DNA from 4 places in the Streptomyces cyclosori genome. Region 2 is predicted to be linked to each of the others. Evidence: riboswitches for the same ligand, from Rfam matches in the RefSeq annotation. Region 2 holds a riboswitch; each other region holds the start of a gene.
The links. Region 2 has a riboswitch for cyclic di-AMP ahead of AB5J87_RS30480 (C40 family peptidase). Riboswitches for the same ligand answer to the same signal wherever they lie in the genome.

Region 1 (4,240 bases), 5.5 Mb from region 2:
GGACCGCACGTGCGCGGTGTAGGTGGCGACCTTGCCCCGCAGGTGCTTGAAGACGGGCACCCCGCGCGTGTCGAACCCGGTGGTCACCATGACCGTGGGGATCGCGCTCTTCAGATCGGCCACCGCGCGTTCGAAGCGCTCGGCCACGTCGTCCGGATCGCTGCCCGGCCGGATGATGTCGTTGCCGCCCGCGCAGAAGCTCACCAGGTCGGGCGCGAGCTCCTTGGCCCGCGGCACCTGCTCCTCGACGATCTGGTCGAGGAGCCTGCCGCGGACCGCGAGATTGGCGTAGCGAAAGGCCCCCTCCGGTCGCTGGTCTGCCAGTAGCACGGCGAACCTGTCCGCCCACCCGACGAACGCCCCGTCCGGGCCGGGGTCGCCGACGCCTTCCGTGAAGCTGTCGCCGATCGCCGTGTACGACCCGAACGTACCGCTGCTGAATGATCTCGAATCGTCTGCCACGAGACCATATCTTTCCCTTACGGATGTGACCTACGCGACCGTAAGGAGGGGTTGACGAGGGGTGATATAGGCCACCCGGTCAGTTTTCGCCGACGGGAATACGGACCGGGAGCGCACTTGATGACGGGGTGTCAGAGGCTGGCGCCCTGCTGGCGGAGGTAGGCCAGCGGGTCCACGTCCGAGCCGTAGTCGGGGGTCGTGCGGATCTCGAAGTGGAGGTGCGGGCCGGTCACGTTGCCGGTCGCGCCGGAGAGCCCGAGCTGCTGCCCCTCGGTGACGCTCTGCCCCTCGGCCACCGCGAGCTGGGAGAGGTGGGCGTACTGGGAGTACATGCCGTCGGCGTGCCGGACGACGACCTGGTTGCCGTACGCGCCGCCCCAGCCCGCCGAGACGACCGTGCCCGCGCCGACGGCCTTCACCGGGGTGCCGGTCTCCGCCGCGAAGTCCACGCCGGTGTGGTAGCCGCTGGACCACATCGACCCGGCCATGCGGTAGGGGGTGCCGATGCTGACGCTGTCGAGCGGGGCGCGGAAGCCGGAGGCGGTGCCCTGGCCGGTGGTGGCCGTGGTCGCGGCCTCGGCCGGGGCCGCCCCGGAGGCGGACGGGTCCGTGGCCGGGGCCCGCTCGGCGGACGTGCGCGCGGTGTCCTGCGGGGCGGCGGCCCGGGGCTTGGCGCCGAGGGTCAGCTTCATGCCCGGCCGGATCAGCGACGGGTCGGCGCCGACGACGTCACGGTTGTCCCGGTAGAGCCGGTGCCAGTCGCCGAGCCGGTGGTCCTCGGCGATCCGGGAGAGGCAGTCGCCGGACTTCACCTCGTACGTGGCGGGGGCGGCCTGCTGGGCCGCGGCCGGAGCGGCGGCGCGGACGGTCTGCGGCGCGGCGACGGGGGCGGCCGGCTTGGCGGCGGCGTGCGCGCCGGTGGCACCGAGCAGCGGGATGGCGAGTGCGGCGCCGCCGGTGCCGGCGGCGACCATGCCCCGGGTGACGGGGCTGGACTTGGGACGGCGGTGCTTACCCTTCGCGGGCATGGCGGATTCCTCTCCGGCGCCTGCGAGGTGAGCTGTCGGGTTCGGGCGGGAGATGCCCGGCCTCGGCACCGAGTGCGGCGCTCCGGCTTCACCCCGAGCCGTGCCGGAATTCCGGTACGGCGACTACCTGGGTCCCCCGCTCCTGCCGGGCGTGGATGAGTGCGGATTCCGGACGGTGGCAGGATTCGGCGGTCCACCCGGATTGCGGTGACCGTAAGCGAGTACGGCGGGCCGCGACAAGTGCCCATTCGCCGTCCGCATTCCCGGCCCGTAATTGACCGGGGAATTGCGGTCACCCTGCGTCGACCGGAACTCTCAACAGGCCCGGCCGGACGGGGGAATTCATTCGGGGCCGCCACCACGGAACGTCACGGATATGACGCTGCTCACGGGCAACCTCCCCGTCCCGCCGGGGAGATGGACAGGTTTTGTCAAATCGCCCAATCCGGGCGAAAGTTCCACCCTGATTCATCCGCCATGCACACCAACGCCCCGTTCTGTCCAGTTTTGGCGAGCATCTCGCTCCGGGAAAACACCCGGGGAAATCACCCGAGGCGGTCGCCGCGGATCTCCACCGCATTCGGATCTTGAATTCGCTTTCCTTGATCCGCTCACACCCGCCGGAACCGGAACACCGCCGCGTCGAGATCGCCCCGCAGCCCCGTCTCCAGGCCCCGGTGCAGCAATACCGCTCCCCCGTGCACGGCCCCGGTCTCCTCGCAGCGGTAGGCCGCCGCCGGATCCAGACCGCGCAGCCGTACGGGCGGGGGCCGCTCCCCGTGGTGCTGGGCCTGGAGGTGCGCGAGGACGACGGATTCCCCGCCCCGCACGTACTGGACGGCGCTCAGCCCGCCGCTCGGCGCGCGCAGCCGGTACTGGGCACCGAGCTGCACCACCTCGCGGATCTCCTTGTACAGCGCCACCCAGTCGCGCGCCTCGGCGAGTTCGGCCTCGCTCCAGCGGGTGAGGTCGCCGCCGATGCCCAGCACCCCGGCCATCGCGCTGACGAACCGGAACCGCAGACTGCTGCGGCGGCCGTTGAGCTGGGTGTTGGGGCTGTCGGTGACCCAGGCGGCCATCACCCGGGCCGGGTGCAGCTGGCTGAAGCCGTGCTGGATGGCGAGCCGGTCCAGCGGGTCGGTGTTGTCGGAGGTCCACACCTGGTCCGTACGGGAGAGGATCCCCAGGTCGATCCGGCCGCCGCCGCCCGAGCAGGACTCGAAGGCGACCCGGGGGTGGGCCGCCCGCAGCCGGTCCAGCAGGCCGTACAGCCCGTGCACGTGCGCGGTCCACAGCCGCGCCGGATACGCCTCGCCGGGCCAGCCCGCGTCCGTGAAGCAGCGGTTGAAGTCCCACTTCACATAGTCGACGGGCGCGCCCGACAGCAGGCCGTCCAGCTGCTCCCAGAGGTGTTCCCGCACGTCCGGGCGGGCCAGGTTGAGCACCAGCTGGTTGCGGAACTCGGTCCGGGCGCGCCCGGGGTGGTGCTGCACCCACTCCGGGTGGGCCCGGTACAGGGCGCTGTCCGGGTTGACCATCTCCGGCTCCACCCAGATCCCGAACTCCATGCCCAGCGCGTGCACTTCGTCGGCGAGCGGCCCCAGACCGCCGGGGAAGCGGTCCGGGTTGGGCGTCCAGTCGCCGAGTCCGGCCCCGTCGTGGGTGCGGGCGCCGAACCAGCCGTCGTCGACGACGAAGAGCTCCACGCCCAGCGCGGCGGCCCGCCGCGCGAGCGCGCGCTGCTGCGGCTCGCCGATGTCGAACCCGGTCGCCTCCCAGGAGTTGAAGAGCACCGGCCGGGTGCGCCCGGCGTCCGGGACGACCCGGGCCAGCTGCCAGGCGTGCCACTCCCGGCTGGCGCCGCCGAAGCCGCCGGCGCTCCACAGCCCGGCGAAGACGGGGCTGGTGTACGACTCGCCGGGCGCCAGCGACAGCAGCCCGGAGTCGTCGTACCCGGCGCCCCCGCCGATCTGCACCCCGCCGTCCGGCAGGTGCTGTACGGCGATGCGCCAGGACCCGGACCAGCCGAGGGCGCAGCCGTACACCTCGCCGCTCTCCTCGGTGGCGGCGCCCTCGGCGTCCAGGGCCACCCACGGCAGGTGCTGGTGGCCGGTGTGGCCCCGGCGGCTGCCGAGGACCTTGTCGCCGGGGGTGAGCGGGGAGCGCACGAGCCGGGATTCGGCGGCCCAGCGGCCGTGCAGCTGGCCGAGGCGCCAGCCGTCCCGCGCGGGCAGGGTCCAGACGGCGGCGTCGGCGCGCAGCACCTCCACGTGCGGGTCGCCGGGCGCGCCCTCGTGGCGCAGGGTGGTCCAGCGCTCGACCACATCGCTGTCGTCGCGCATCCGGTAGTGCAGGGTGATCCCGAGCCGGTGCACGGGGTCGGTGAAGCGCAGGCGCAGTTCGTCGGCGTCCGCGTCCACCCGCACGCCCTCGAAGCGCCACTGCGTCCCCCGTACGTCCGGGGTCCGCACGGAGAGCGCCGGGCGCACGAACCGGGGGCCGCCCTCCACCACGTACTCCTCCCGGCCATCCAGTGGTGACTCGAAGGGCCAGGGGGGCCGCTGCGGCTCGGCGGCCAGTTCCTCGGCGTCCGCGAGCGTCAGCCGGGGGCCCCAGTGCAGGTGCAGCAGTTCCGCACGGTCCGTGAGGTGCAGGGCATAACCACTGGTGCGGCCCGTGAGGAGCCAGAGCCCTCCCCCGCCACCGGTTTCGATCATCGCGATCCCTCAATTCCGCGCACATACGAACAG
Region 2 (4,240 bases):
CCGCCCGCCACGTCCTGCCCGAGTTCTCCGAACGCACCTCCACCGGGGTCCGCACCCTCGACCCCTACGGCAAGCTGCTCGAAGAGCGGATCGTCATCCTCGGTACTCCCGTCGACGACACCTCCGCCAACGATCTGATGGCCCAGTTCATGCACCTGGAGCACGCCGACCCGGACCGGGACATCTCGCTCTACATCAACTCCCCCGGCGGCTCGCTCACCGCGATGACGGCCATCTACGACACGATCCGGTTCGTCGCCTGCGACGTGGAGACGGTGTGCATCGGGCAGGCCGCCTCGGCCGCCGCGGTACTGCTGGCCGCGGGCACGCCGGGCAAGCGGCTCGCACTCCCCGGCGCGCGGGTGCTCGTCCACCAGCCCTCGATCGAGGAGCCGCTGCGCGGCCAGCCCTCCGATCTGGAGATCCAGGCGAGGGAACTCCAGCGCGGCCGGGCACTGCTGACGGAGCTGCTGGCACGGCACACCGGGCAGTCCACCGAGCGGATCGGCGCCGACATCGAGCGGGACACCATCCTGGACGCCCCGGCGGCGCTCGCCTACGGCCTGGTCGACCACGTCGTGACCAGCCGCAAGACCCCGCTGTCCGGGCCGAGGAGGCAGTACCGGTGATCCCCGAACTGCCACCGCTGCCCGCGCTGACCCGCGCCGAGGGCGAGCTGATCGACGCGTATCTGGACGCGCTGGACAAGCTGGGCCGCGTCAACCCCGCCCGGCACCGGGACACCTACGGCGCGCTGCGGGCGGCACAGGCCCTGGTCGGGCGGGCGGTGGCGCTGCGGGACGCGCTGACGACCATGCATCTGCGCGGCGAGTCGGAGCTGCACTCCGAGACGCTGGCGCGGGCGCTGCGCGTCCTCGACGGGGAGCGCAGGGCGGGCCGTCTGACGATGCCGCCGCCCGGCCCAGGGTGAGCGCGCGGACGCCCGGGCGCCCCCCGCGTTGGTACGAGTCGGTGTCCCACGTTCGGACGATCCGATCGTCCGAACGACGTACCGCCCGTACTGCTCCGCACGCGTACGAGCCAGCGGAATGAATCGTTCCACCGCTGGTCAAAGGCCCTGTCAGAAGTGCCGAAACTTCCCTGTCCACCCGAACGGGTCAGTCGTGAGGAGCCTCACAAAACACTGTTTCGGCTCGGAAATCCGACACCTTTTGGGTCAAGATCCCTTCCGACGACAAGCCCCCGCCACCGCGGCGGGGCGGTCCGGGCGGACGCCGAGTCCTGCCGCCGCACCCGGATGACTGGTCGACTGAGTGGATCGGCAGGAGTGGAGGACCCAAGCACGGCGGGCCCACCGGGAGACCGGGAGGCCCTTGGGGTGAAGCCGCGAGAGCGGCCGGGCATCTTCGCCAGTCCGAACCCGACAGGTCATCCTTCGCAGGCGGTTTGACGAAGGGTTGCGCATGACTGCGCAGAATCATGTCCCGTCCCTGCTGACCCGTGTCGGCGCGGTCTCCGCCCTCACCCTCGCCGCCGTCGGCGGCACCCTGCTGGCGCCGGGCGCCAGCAGCGAGGCGAGCGCCGCGACACTCGCGACGAAGGCGCTCAATGTCGCCGCGTCCAAGAAGGGATCGCCTTACAAGTACGGCGCCACCGGCCCGTACCGGTTCGACTGCTCGGGGCTCACCCTCTACTCGTTCCAGAAGGCGGGCAAGAAGCTGCCGCGCACCACGCAGCAGCAGTACAACAGCACCCGCCACGTCTCGTCGTCCGCCCGCCAGCGCGGCGACCTCGTGTTCTTCCACTCCGGCTCGAACGTGTACCACGTCGGGATCTACGCCGGCGAGAACAAGATCTGGCACTCCCCCAAGACCGGTTCCGTGGTCAAGCTGGAGAAGATCTGGTCCAAGAGCGTCTGGTACGGGCGCGTGCGCTGACCCGCGCGACCGGCACAGGGGGTCCTCCCGGGCGCGGGCGCCCGCGCGCGGGAGGACCCGGCTCAGCTCTGGACCGGCGCCGTCCAGGGCAGCTCGATCCAGACGGTCTTGCCCCCGTCGGGGGTGGGCGTCACCGAGAGCCGGCCGCCGCACTCGGCGGCCAGCCAGCGAATGATCACCATGCCCCGCCCGTTGTCCTGCTGGACCGCGGCGGGAAGCCGTTTCGGCCAGCGCGGATGGCTGTCCGTGACCCCGATGTGGAGCTGCTCGTCGCGCTCCAGACGCAGCTCCACCGTGAACGTCGGCGACTGGCCCAGGGTGTGCTGCACGGCGTTGGTCGCGAGCTCCGAGACGATCAGGCGGATCGTATCGGCGGTTTCGCCACCTGCCGGCAGACCCCACTCGACGAGCACTCCGGCGACGTGTCTGCGGGCGGCGGAGACCGAGGCGGGATCGCTCGGCAGAGTGACGGTTGATTCGTGGTGGTCTGCCATGGCGACGCTGTCCCTTTCCCACCCGGGCCGGCCCGCCCGTCGCGCGGCGAGCGGGACGAACGCGAGGACGACCCGGACTTGTGCTTCGCGCCAGAGTGCCACTCATCGTGCCGCTCGATGCGCGGATCCACCGAGATATGCATATATCTGTCGCTCAAAGCGGTGAACTCTGCGACGAAGGACCGTATTTGGGAGCCACACTTGCCCATCACCCGAATCCCGGCCGGGTGGGAGGAGAGACTCATGTGGCACGGCCCCGCGGTACGCCGCCGCAAACTCGGCGAGGAACTGCGGAGGCTGCGCTGCGCCGCCGCCCTCACCAGCGGCGAGGTGGCCCGGCAACTGGGCTGGCACCAGTCCAAGGTGAGCCGGATCGAGACCGGCCGCAGCGGGGTGCGGCCCGCCGACGTGACCCGGCTGCTCGCGGTGTACGGGGTCGCCGACCCGGCGCTGCGGGCGCTCCTGGAGGCGCTCGCGGGCTCGGCCGACGGCCGGGGCGGCCAGTGGTGGCACGCCTACCGCGGGCTGCTGCCGCCGCAGTACCGGGACTTCATCAGCCTGGAGTCCCAGGCGTCGGCCGCGCGCACCCTGGAGACGTCGGTGGTGCCCGGGCTGCTCCAGACGCCCGAGTACGCGCGCGCGGTCACCCGGGCGGCTCTCGGCCATCTCGACGCGGCGCGGGTGGACTCACTGGTGGAGGTTCGGCTGGCGCGCCAGGAGGTGCTGCGGGCGGATCCGCCGCTGGAGCTGAGCGCGGTGGTGGACGAGGCGGCGCTGCACCGCGCGGTGGGCGGGGCGGCCGTGATGCGGCGGCAGTTGCGCCATCTCGCCGAAGTGGCCCGGCTGCCGCAGGTGCGGCTGCGGGTGCTGCCTTTCAGCAGCGGTGGCCATATCGGGCTCACCGGCCCTTTCATTATCTTCTCTTTTCCGCACATTTCTGATCTGGACGTTGTGGTTATCGACCACTTGACGAGTAGCCTCTATCTCGAACGGAGAGAAGACCTTGAGGCGTACAGCGCCGCGTTCCATACGGTCGAGGCGCAGGCCCTTTCGTTCCAGCACTCATTGAATCTCATCGCCGGGATGGCTGACGGCGTGTAAGGGAGGCATGATGCCCGCACCCCCCGCGCATGTACCTTCCAGCACTTCTCTGGAAGGCGCGCAATGGCGGCGCAGCAGCCGTAGTACAGGAATGAACAATTGCGTCGAGGCCGCATTCCTCGACGCCGCACTGCTGGCCGTCCGCGACTCCAAGCGGACCGCCGGCCCCGCGCTGCTCTTCGGAGCGCGGGCCTGGCACAGCTTCCTTTCCGGCCTGTCCGTCGAGCTCAACGAGGCGCCCGACAGCAGGAGTTGAGTACGCCCAACGGGGGACTACACGGTGGGCGCGGTCCGCAGGACCGTGTCCACCGCCCAGTCGATCTGACTGCCCGTCAAGTCCGCCCGGGCGGTCAGCCGCAGCCGGGAGATCCCGTCCGGCACCGACGGCGGACGGAAGCACCCCACCGCGAGCCCCGCCCCGCGGCACCGCGCCGCCCACTGCACCGCCTGCTCCGGCGAGGGCGCCCGCACCGAGACCACGGCGGCGTCCGGGCGCGCCGCCGTCAGCCCCGCCGCCGTCAGCCGCGCGTACAGCTCGGCCGCCACCGCGCGGGCCCGGCCCGCCCGCTGCGGCTCCGCCTCGATCAGCCGCAGCGCCGCCAGCGCCCCGCCCACCGACGCGGGCGCGAGCCCCGTGTCGAAGATGAACGTACGGGCCGCGTTGACCAGGTGCCGGATCACCCGCTCCGGGCCCAGCACCGCCCCGCCCTGGCTGCCCAGCGACTTCGACAGGGTCACGGTGGCGAC
Region 3 (4,240 bases), 2.1 Mb from region 2:
GAGCAGCGGGCGCGCCTGGCCGCCTCGCTCGTGGCGGGGGAGACGGAGCTCCTGGACACCGCGGTGGAGGAACTCCTGCGCTACGACGGCCCGGTGGAGCTGGCCACCTGGCGGTTCGCCACCCGGCCGCTGAGCATCGGCGGCCAGGACATCGCCGCGGGCGACCCGGTGCTGGTGGTGCTCGCCTCCGCCGACCGCGACCCGGACCGCTTCCCCGACCCCGATGTGCTCGACCTCGGCCGCCGCGACAACCAGCACCTGGGCTACGGGCACGGCATCCACTACTGCCTGGGCGCGCCCCTGGCCCGGCTGGAGGCCAGGACGGCGCTGGCGACCCTGCTGCGACGCCTTCCTGACCTGCGGTTGGCGGTGGATCCTGCTGATTTGCGCTGGCGCGGCGGGCTCATCATGCGTGGACTGCGCACCCTTCCGGTCGAGTTCACGCCCGCCGTAACTGACGGTACGTCAAAACTGTGACTTTCGCGTTATCGCGGGTCCATCGACTTGTGACAAGCGTTCGAGTACGGCTACGTTCACCCCTCGACTCGACGGCTCCGCCTCAGCAGTCACAGACGTAGTCACACGGAAGGCCACAGCATGCGCTCCGGGAACGGACGGCACCGCCGACCCCGCCAGGCTCCCGCACTCGTCGTAGCGGCGGGGGTGACCGGCTCGGCCCTCGCCCTTCCGCTCTTCGCGGCGAGCGGCGCGAACGCCGCCTCCGCGACCACCTGGGACCGGGTGGCCGAGTGCGAGAGCGGCGGCTCCTGGAGCGCCGACTTCGGCAACGGCCTCTACGGCGGCCTCCAGCTCTCCCAGGAGACCTGGGAGACCTACGGCGGCACGGCGTACGCCGCCCGCCCCGACCTGGCCAGCCGCGCCCAGCAGATCGCCGTCGCCGAGAAGGTGCTCGCGGCGAAGGGCCCCCAGGCGTTCACCAGCTGCTCGGGGATCTCCGGGCTCACCCGGGGCGGCGGCGCGCCCGCCGTCGACCCCGGCGCCCAGCCCTCGCCCGCCGCCACGGCCTCCGAGGGGGCGGACACCTCCGCGACCCCCTCGGCGCCCGCCAAGGACACCGAGGCGCCCGCCGGGTCCGCCCCGGCCGCCTCCAAGCCGCCGACGGCCCCGGCCGCGCCCTCCGCGGGCAAGGACGCCCCGGCCGGGCCGAAGACCCCGGCCAAGCCGAAGGACGGGGCTCCGCGGACCGGGACCGGCGGCAAGCACCGGGGCACGCCCGACCCGGCCGAGAGCGGCACGCCCGCGGCCGGCGGCACCGGAGGCGCGACCGGCGACTCCGGCAATACGGACAGCGGTCGTGAAGCCGGACAGCACCCCTCGCGGGGCGACGCCGCCTCGCGCGAGTCGGACGAGGTGCTGAGCGGTCCGGGCGACTACACCGTCCGCCCCGGCGACAACCTGTGGGACATCTCGCGCTCGCACAAGGTCGAGGGCGGCTGGTCGGCGCTCTACAAGGCGAACGAGAAGACCATCGGCTCGGATCCCGATCTGATCCTGCCCGGTCAGAGCCTTGATCTGAACCTGGCAAAGACGGACAACCCGGCCCCGCCCAAGGGGTAGTTCAGGGGCCTATGTCCGCTTCTGCGCAAGTGAGACATGGGTCTCTTTCCGTCAACTGGCCTGCCCCGTCTGCCCGGTCCGTACGACACGCCCCCGACCTGCGGAAACAGGGGATACGGAGGGGTGGGCGGGGGCGATTTTTCCTTGATGGGCCCCTTTGAACATCAGGGGTTGGTGTGTTTACGGTCGGAGCGCTCGTCACCACGGGCCCCTTCGACCGGGAACGCCGAATCCTGCCGCCGGTCGCCGGGAACAGTCGACGCTTGACGCGCCGTAGGCAGGAGCGGGGGACCCAAGGTAAGTGCCGGGCCCGGCCGTTGAGAGACGTACGCCATGCGGCGGGACGTACGAGACGGCCGACGGGACCGGCTTGGGGTGAAGACGTGCCGAGAGGCGCGGCCGGGCCACTCACTCGCCCGAACCCGACAGCTCACCTCGCAGGCGTCGGTGAGGAGAACTCCATGCTGCTTTCCGGCAAGGGCAAGCACCGCCGCCCGTCCAAGGCCGTCCGCGTCGCCACGCTCGCCGGTGTCACCGGTGCCGCCGTCGCCGCCCCGCTGATGGCCGCGGGCAACGCCTCCGCCGCCTCCGTCGCCACCTGGGACGCGGTCGCCCAGTGCGAGTCCGGCGGCAACTGGTCCATCAACACCGGCAACGGCTACTACGGCGGCCTCCAGTTCTCGCAGTCCTCCTGGGCCGCGGCGGGCGGCACCCAGTACGCCTCCCGCGCCGACCTGGCCACCAAGGGCCAGCAGATCGCCACCGCCGAGAAGCTGCTCGCCATGCAGGGCCCGGGCGCCTGGTCCTGCGCCGGCGCGGGCAACCTGACCGCCGGCGGCTCGGCCGCGAACGTGGACACCTCCGGCTCGTCCGCCAAGCAGGCCGCCCCGAAGAAGGCCGCGCCCAAGGCCGCCCCGAAGGCCCAGCGCGAGTCCGCCCCGGCCTCCCGCGGCGAGTCCCGCCCGGCCCCGGTCAAGACCGGCGACGGCGAGTACAAGGTGAAGGCCGGCGACACGCTGGGCTCCATCGCCCAGGCCCACGGCGTCAAGGGCGGCTGGCAGAAGCTGTTCGAGCTGAACAAGGACGTCGTCAAGGACGCGAACCTGATCTACGTGGACCAGAAGCTCCACCTGAGCTGAGTCCGCCCGCGGTCCGGGGTGCCACGCCCGCGTGGCGCCCGCGGACCGCGCGGACCCGCTCACGCAGTTCCCCGCACCCCGGGCAGTCGGGGGCGCGGGGAACTGCGCGCTCGGGCCCCGCAGGTCTGCGGACGAAAGCGCACGCCAAGATCCACTCAGCCCACAGCTGAACCCGGAGGGCCGTGCTTTGTTTCGTTCAGGAACATTTTGCCCCCCGTTTCGTCCCACGGGCCGGTCGGTCGGCTGGCCGATGCTCCGGAGGCGGTTAGGCTCAGGGGTGCCGGACCACGCGGCCCGGCGTATTCGCATCACATCCCAGAAGGAGATGCTCGTGCCGTCCATCGACGTCGTCGTAGCCCGGGAAATCCTGGACTCCCGAGGCAACCCCACGGTCGAGGTCGAGGTCGGCCTCGACGACGGCAGCACCGGCCGTGCCGCCGTCCCCTCCGGTGCCTCCACCGGTGCCTTCGAAGCCATCGAGCTGCGTGACGGTGACCCCAACCGCTACCAGGGCAAGGGCGTCGAGAAGGCCGTCCTCGCCGTGATCGAGCAGATCGGCCCGGAGCTCGTCGGCTACGACGCCACCGAGCAGCGCCTGATCGACCAGGCGATGTTCGACCTGGACGCCACGGACAACAAGGGCTCGCTCGGCGCCAACGCCATCCTCGGCGTCTCCCTCGCCGTGGCGCACGCCGCCTCCGAGGCCAGCGACCTGCCGCTGTTCCGCTACCTGGGCGGCCCGAACGCGCACCTCCTGCCCGTCCCGATGATGAACATCCTCAACGGTGGGTCGCACGCCGACTCCAACGTGGACATCCAGGAGTTCATGATCGCCCCGATCGGCGCGGAGTCCTTCTCCGAGGCCCTGCGCTGGGGCGCCGAGGTCTACCACACGCTGAAGAAGGTCCTGAAGAACAAGGGCCTCTCCACCGGCCTGGGCGACGAGGGCGGCTTCGCCCCGAACCTGGAGTCCAACCGCGCCGCCCTGGACCTCATCCTGGAGGCCATCAAGGAGGCCGGCTACGCCCCGGGCAAGGACATCGCCCTGGCGCTCGACGTCGCCGCGTCCGAGTTCTACAAGGACGGCAAGTACGAGTTCGAGGGCAAGTCCCGCTCGGCCGCCGAGATGACCGAGTACTACGAGGAGCTCGTCTCCGCGTACCCGCTGGTCTCCATCGAGGACCCGCTGTACGAGGACGACTGGGCCGGCTGGAACACCATCACCGCGCGCCTGGGCTCCAAGGTCCAGATCGTCGGCGACGACCTCTTCGTCACCAACCCGGAGCGCCTGGCCCGCGGCATCGAGGAGGGCTCCGCCAACGCCCTGCTCGTCAAGGTCAACCAGATCGGTTCGCTGACCGAGACCCTGGACGCCGTCGAGCTGGCCCAGCGCAACGGCTTCAAGTGCATGATGTCCCACCGCTCCGGCGAGACCGAGGACGTCACCATCGCCGACCTCGCCGTCGCGGTGAACTGCGGCCAGATCAAGACCGGCGCCCCGGCCCGCTCGGACCGCGTCGCCA
Region 4 (4,240 bases), 4.8 Mb from region 2:
CGGAGCAGACGCTCGCCTGGATCGAGAAGTACTTCGGCTCGATCCCCTCGCACGACGGCAAGCAGCCGCCGCGCGACGGCGCGCTGCCCGGTGTGATCGGCGAGCAGCTGCGCGAGGTCGTCCACGAGGACGTCCCCGCGCGCGCCCTGATGGCCGCCTACCGGCTGCCGCACGACGGCACGCGCGAGTGCGACGCGGCCGACCTGGCGCTCACCGTCCTCGGCGGCGGCGAGTCCTCCCGGCTCCACAACCGCCTGGTGCGGCGCGACCAGAGCGCCGTGGCGGCCGGTTTCGGCCTGCTGCGCCTGGCCGGCGCCCCCTCGCTCGGCTGGCTGGACGTGAAGACGTCCGGCGGCGTGGACGTCCCGGACATCGAGGCCGCCGTCGACGACGAGCTGGCCCGCTTCGCCGAAGAGGGCCCCACGGCCGAGGAGATGGAGCGCGCCCAGGCCCAGCTGGAGCGCGAGTGGCTGGACCGGCTGGGCACGGTCGCCGGGCGCGCCGACGAACTGTGCCGTTACGCGGTGCTGTTCGGCGACCCGCAGCTGGCCCTGACCGCCGTGGACCGGGTCCTCGCCGTCACCGCCGAGGAGGTGCGGGACGCGGCCCGGGCCACCCTGCGCCCGGACAACAGGGCGGTGCTGGTCTACGAGCCGACCGGCGCCGAGGACGAGGCCGCGGCCGACGCGGACGCAGAGGGAGCAGAGCAGTGAGCGAGACCGGCGTGACCATGCAGTTCCACCCGCAGCCGACCGCGGGCACCGCGCGCCCCTGGGCGTTCCCGGCCCCCGGCCGCGAGACCCTCGCCAATGGGCTCACGGTGCTGCGCTGCGACCGTCCCGGCCAGCAGGTCGTGGCCGTGGAGGTCTTCCTCGCGGCCCCGCTGGACGCCGAGCCGGCCGGTCTGGACGGCGTCGCCACCATCATGGCGCGCGCGCTCTCCGAGGGCACCGACAAGCGCTCCGCCGAGGAGTTCGCCGCCGACCTGGAGCGCTGCGGCGCCACCCTGGACGCGCACGCGGACCACCCGGGCGTGCGGGTCTCCCTGGAGGTGCCGGTCTCCCGGCTCGCCAAGGCGCTCGGGCTGCTCGCCGAGGCGCTGCGCGCGCCCGCGTTCGCCGACGCCGAGGTCGACCGGCTGGTGCGCAACCGGCTCGACGAGATCCCGCACGAGCTGGCCAACCCGGCGCGCCGCGCCGCCCAGCAGCTCTCCCGGGAGCTGTTCCCGGCCACCGCGCGCATGTCGCGCCCGCGCCAGGGCACCGAGGAGACCGTCACCCGCATCGACGCCTCTGCCGTCCGGGCCTTCTACGAGGCGTACGTGCGCCCGGCGGCGGCCACCGCGGTCGTCGTGGGCGATCTGGGCGCCACCGACCTGGACGCGATCCTGGCGGACACCCTGGGCGCCTGGACGGGCACCGCGGCCGAGGAGCGCCCGATGCCGCCGGTGACCGCCGACGACACCGGCCGGGTCGTCATCGTGGACCGCCCGGGCGCCGTCCAGACGCAGCTGCTGATCGGCCGGGTCGGCCCGGACCGCCACGACCGCGTCTGGCCCGCCCAGGTCCTCGGGACGTACTGCCTGGGCGGCACGCTCACCTCCCGCCTGGACCGCGTCCTGCGCGAGGAGAAGGGCTACACGTACGGCGTGCGGGCCTACGGCCAGGTGCTGCGTTCGGGCGCGGAGGGCACCGGTGCCGCCATGCTCGCCATCAGCGGCTCGGTGGACACCCCCAACACCGGTCCGGCGCTGGACGACCTGTGGACGGTGCTGCGCAGGCTCGCCGCCGAGGGGCTGACCGACGCCGAGCGCGAGACGGCCGTGCAGAACCTGGTGGGCGTGGCCCCGCTGAAGTACGAGACGGCGGCGGCGGTCGCGGGGACGCTGGCCGACCAGGTCGAGCAGCACCTGCCGGACGACTTCCAGGCGCGGCTGTACGCGCAGCTGGCCGACACGGGCACCGTGGAGGCCACCGCGGCGGTCGTCAGCGCCTTCCCGGTGGACCGTCTGGTGACGGTTCTGGTGGGCGACGCGGCGCAGATCGAGGAGCCGGTCAAGGCGCTCGGCATCGGTGAAGTGACCGTAGTCGCGGGCTGATTGAGCGGATCGCCGCGCACGCGCGCGTGGTGCGGGTGAGGACCCCGGAGGAAGCGATTCCGTCGGGGTCCTCCCTTATGTCCGGTTTATTGGAGAGGTTGCCTGTCTGTCGTGTGGCGTGCGCTACAAAAAGTGGTGTCTGTTTGGCGATTGAAAGATCAGGCGATTAGCGTCGGGCGCGCTGTCCGTCACCATCCGTCGCAGCCGCGGCACCGGGCAGTGATCGCCGAGTCCCCAACTGGCGCGAGCCAGGGGAGCCGGGGACCCACTCAGTCCCTGGGGTGAATCGGACGCCTCCGCCCGCGGAGGGGCCCGTAGGAGACCTTCCAGCTCCGAACCCGTCAGCTAACCCGGTAGGCGAGATGGAAGGAAAGGACACCGCCACTTCATGGCGTTCACCCGTGCCACCGGGAAGCACCGCCGTCCGAGCGCCGTGTCGCGCAAGAGCGCGAACATAGCGGGCATCGCCACTCTCGCCACCGCCGGAGTCGTGGGCACCCTCGCCTCACCGGCCCTGGCCGCGGAGACCAGCGCGGCCCCGGCCGCCGCCTCCGTCGAGGACACCGGAATCACCCAGGCCATCGTGATCGGCGACTCGCTCGCCGACCGCATCGACGCCCAGGCCGCCGCCCAGAAGCAGGCCGCCGACAAGGCCCGCGCCGCCGCCGAGGCGAAGCGCAAGGCCGAGGCGAAGGCGAAGGAGGAGCGCGCCGCCCGCGAGCGTGCCGCGCGTGAGGCCGAGCGCAAGCGCCTCAACACCTTCGTCGCCCCGATCGACGGCAGCTACGTCTCCACCGGCTACAAGACCGGCGGCTCGATCTGGTCCTCCGGCAGCCACACCGGCATCGACTTCCACGCCGGCGAGGGCACCTCGGTGCACTCGGTCGGCCTGGGCACCGTCGTCGAGGCGGGCTGGGGCGGCGCGTACGGCAACAACATCGTGATCCGGATGAACGACGGCACGTACACCCAGTACGGCCACCTGTCGTCCATCCTCGTGGCCGTCGGCCAGCACGTCGAGCCGGGCCAGCAGATCGGCCTCTCCGGCAACACCGGCAACACCACCGGCCCGCACCTGCACTTCGAGGCCCGCACCTCGCCGTCGTACGGCTCGGACATGGACCCGATCGCGTATCTGCGCGCGCACGGCGTCAACGTCTGACGCCCTTTCGGCGGGCTCCTGCCCGCCGCCCCGCGACACCCACCGGAGCCCCCGGCCGATTTCCCGGCCGGGGGCTCCGGCCGTGGCCAGAAGATATCCCCCGATTACCTCATGTCACCGGGAATTAACACGCGCTCGAATAGAGTCGCCGAACAGGCGTCGGACGACCGCGTTTCGCGGGGATCAAGGCGGAGGTTCGGTCATGCGCATCGCGGCGCAATCGGTCTGCACGGCAATCCGCGACGACATCGTGGCGGGCACCTTCGCACGCGGCAGCAGGCTCACCGAGGAAGTACTCGCCCGGCGTTACGGGGTTTCGCGCGTCCCGGTCCGCGAGGCGCTGCGCACCCTGGAGTCCGAGGGGTTCGTGACCACCCGCCGCCATGCCGGGGCCTGTGTGGCCGAGCCCAGCGCGCAGGAGGCCGCCGACCTGCTCGAAATGCGGGTGCTGCTGGAGCCGCTGGCCGCCGCGCGGGCCGCCGGACGGCGCACCGAGGCCCATCTCAAGGTGCTGCGCGGCCTGGTGCGGCTGGGCCAGGAGCGGGTGCGGCGGGCCCAGGGGGAGGACCTGCGCGCGCTGGGCGGCTGGTTCCACGAGACGCTGGCCCAGGCGTCCGGCAGCGCCGGCCTGATCGCGCTGCTCACCCAGCTGCGGCACAAGGTGGCCTGGATGTACGTGCTGGAGCGGCCCGCGCTGCCCCGGGAGTGCTGGGCGGAGCACGGGGCGATCGTGGACGCGGTGGCGCGCGGCGACGCCGAGCGCGCAAGGTCGCTCACCGCGCTCCACGCGGAGCGTTCCTTTTCCGCCTATCGGCTGCGCGCGGCCGACGGTGTGAGGAGTTCGCAACATGCCGTGAACAACGCGGCCGTCCGCGCGTGACGGGACCGCCGTATACCGGCGGGGGGACCGCTGGAAAAGGGTGACGGGGCCGCCGTATACAGGTGACCGGATTGCCGTATACGGGCGATCGCCCGACAGG

Region 1: another riboswitch for cyclic di-AMP. It lies ahead of AB5J87_RS05980 (peptidoglycan DD-metalloendopeptidase family protein); the one in region 2 lies ahead of AB5J87_RS30480 (C40 family peptidase).
Region 3: another riboswitch for cyclic di-AMP. It lies ahead of AB5J87_RS21045 (transglycosylase family protein); the one in region 2 lies ahead of AB5J87_RS30480 (C40 family peptidase).
Region 4: another riboswitch for cyclic di-AMP. It lies ahead of AB5J87_RS08790 (M23 family metallopeptidase); the one in region 2 lies ahead of AB5J87_RS30480 (C40 family peptidase).

The regions. Positions count from the first base shown of each region.
Region 1 covers NZ_CP163520.1:1,334,217-1,338,456, forward strand. Annotated here, with positions in the region: gene AB5J87_RS05975 (SGNH/GDSL hydrolase family protein) at 1-462, opposite strand, end outside; gene AB5J87_RS05980 (peptidoglycan DD-metalloendopeptidase family protein) at 594-1,490, opposite strand; cyclic di-AMP (ydaO/yuaA leader) riboswitch at 1,495-1,658, opposite strand; gene AB5J87_RS05985 (alpha-galactosidase) at 2,102-4,207, opposite strand.
Region 2 covers NZ_CP163520.1:6,832,793-6,837,032, reverse strand. Annotated here, with positions in the region: gene AB5J87_RS30490 (ATP-dependent Clp protease proteolytic subunit) at 1-629, shown strand, start outside; gene AB5J87_RS30485 (hypothetical protein) at 626-931, shown strand; cyclic di-AMP (ydaO/yuaA leader) riboswitch at 1,237-1,420, shown strand; gene AB5J87_RS30480 (C40 family peptidase) at 1,425-1,898, shown strand; gene AB5J87_RS30475 (ATP-binding protein) at 1,961-2,392, opposite strand; gene AB5J87_RS30470 (helix-turn-helix domain-containing protein) at 2,636-3,493, shown strand; gene AB5J87_RS30465 (DUF397 domain-containing protein) at 3,504-3,749, shown strand; gene AB5J87_RS30460 (8-amino-7-oxononanoate synthase) at 3,767-4,240, opposite strand, start outside.
Region 3 covers NZ_CP163520.1:4,735,300-4,739,539, forward strand. Annotated here, with positions in the region: gene AB5J87_RS21035 (cytochrome P450) at 1-477, shown strand, start outside; gene AB5J87_RS21040 (transglycosylase family protein) at 598-1,578, shown strand; cyclic di-AMP (ydaO/yuaA leader) riboswitch at 1,838-2,037, shown strand; gene AB5J87_RS21045 (transglycosylase family protein) at 2,040-2,717, shown strand; gene eno (phosphopyruvate hydratase) at 3,043-4,240, shown strand, end outside.
Region 4 covers NZ_CP163520.1:1,987,355-1,991,594, reverse strand. Annotated here, with positions in the region: gene AB5J87_RS08800 (M16 family metallopeptidase) at 1-713, shown strand, start outside; gene AB5J87_RS08795 (M16 family metallopeptidase) at 710-2,098, shown strand; cyclic di-AMP (ydaO/yuaA leader) riboswitch at 2,313-2,473, shown strand; gene AB5J87_RS08790 (M23 family metallopeptidase) at 2,487-3,260, shown strand; gene AB5J87_RS08785 (GntR family transcriptional regulator) at 3,463-4,140, shown strand.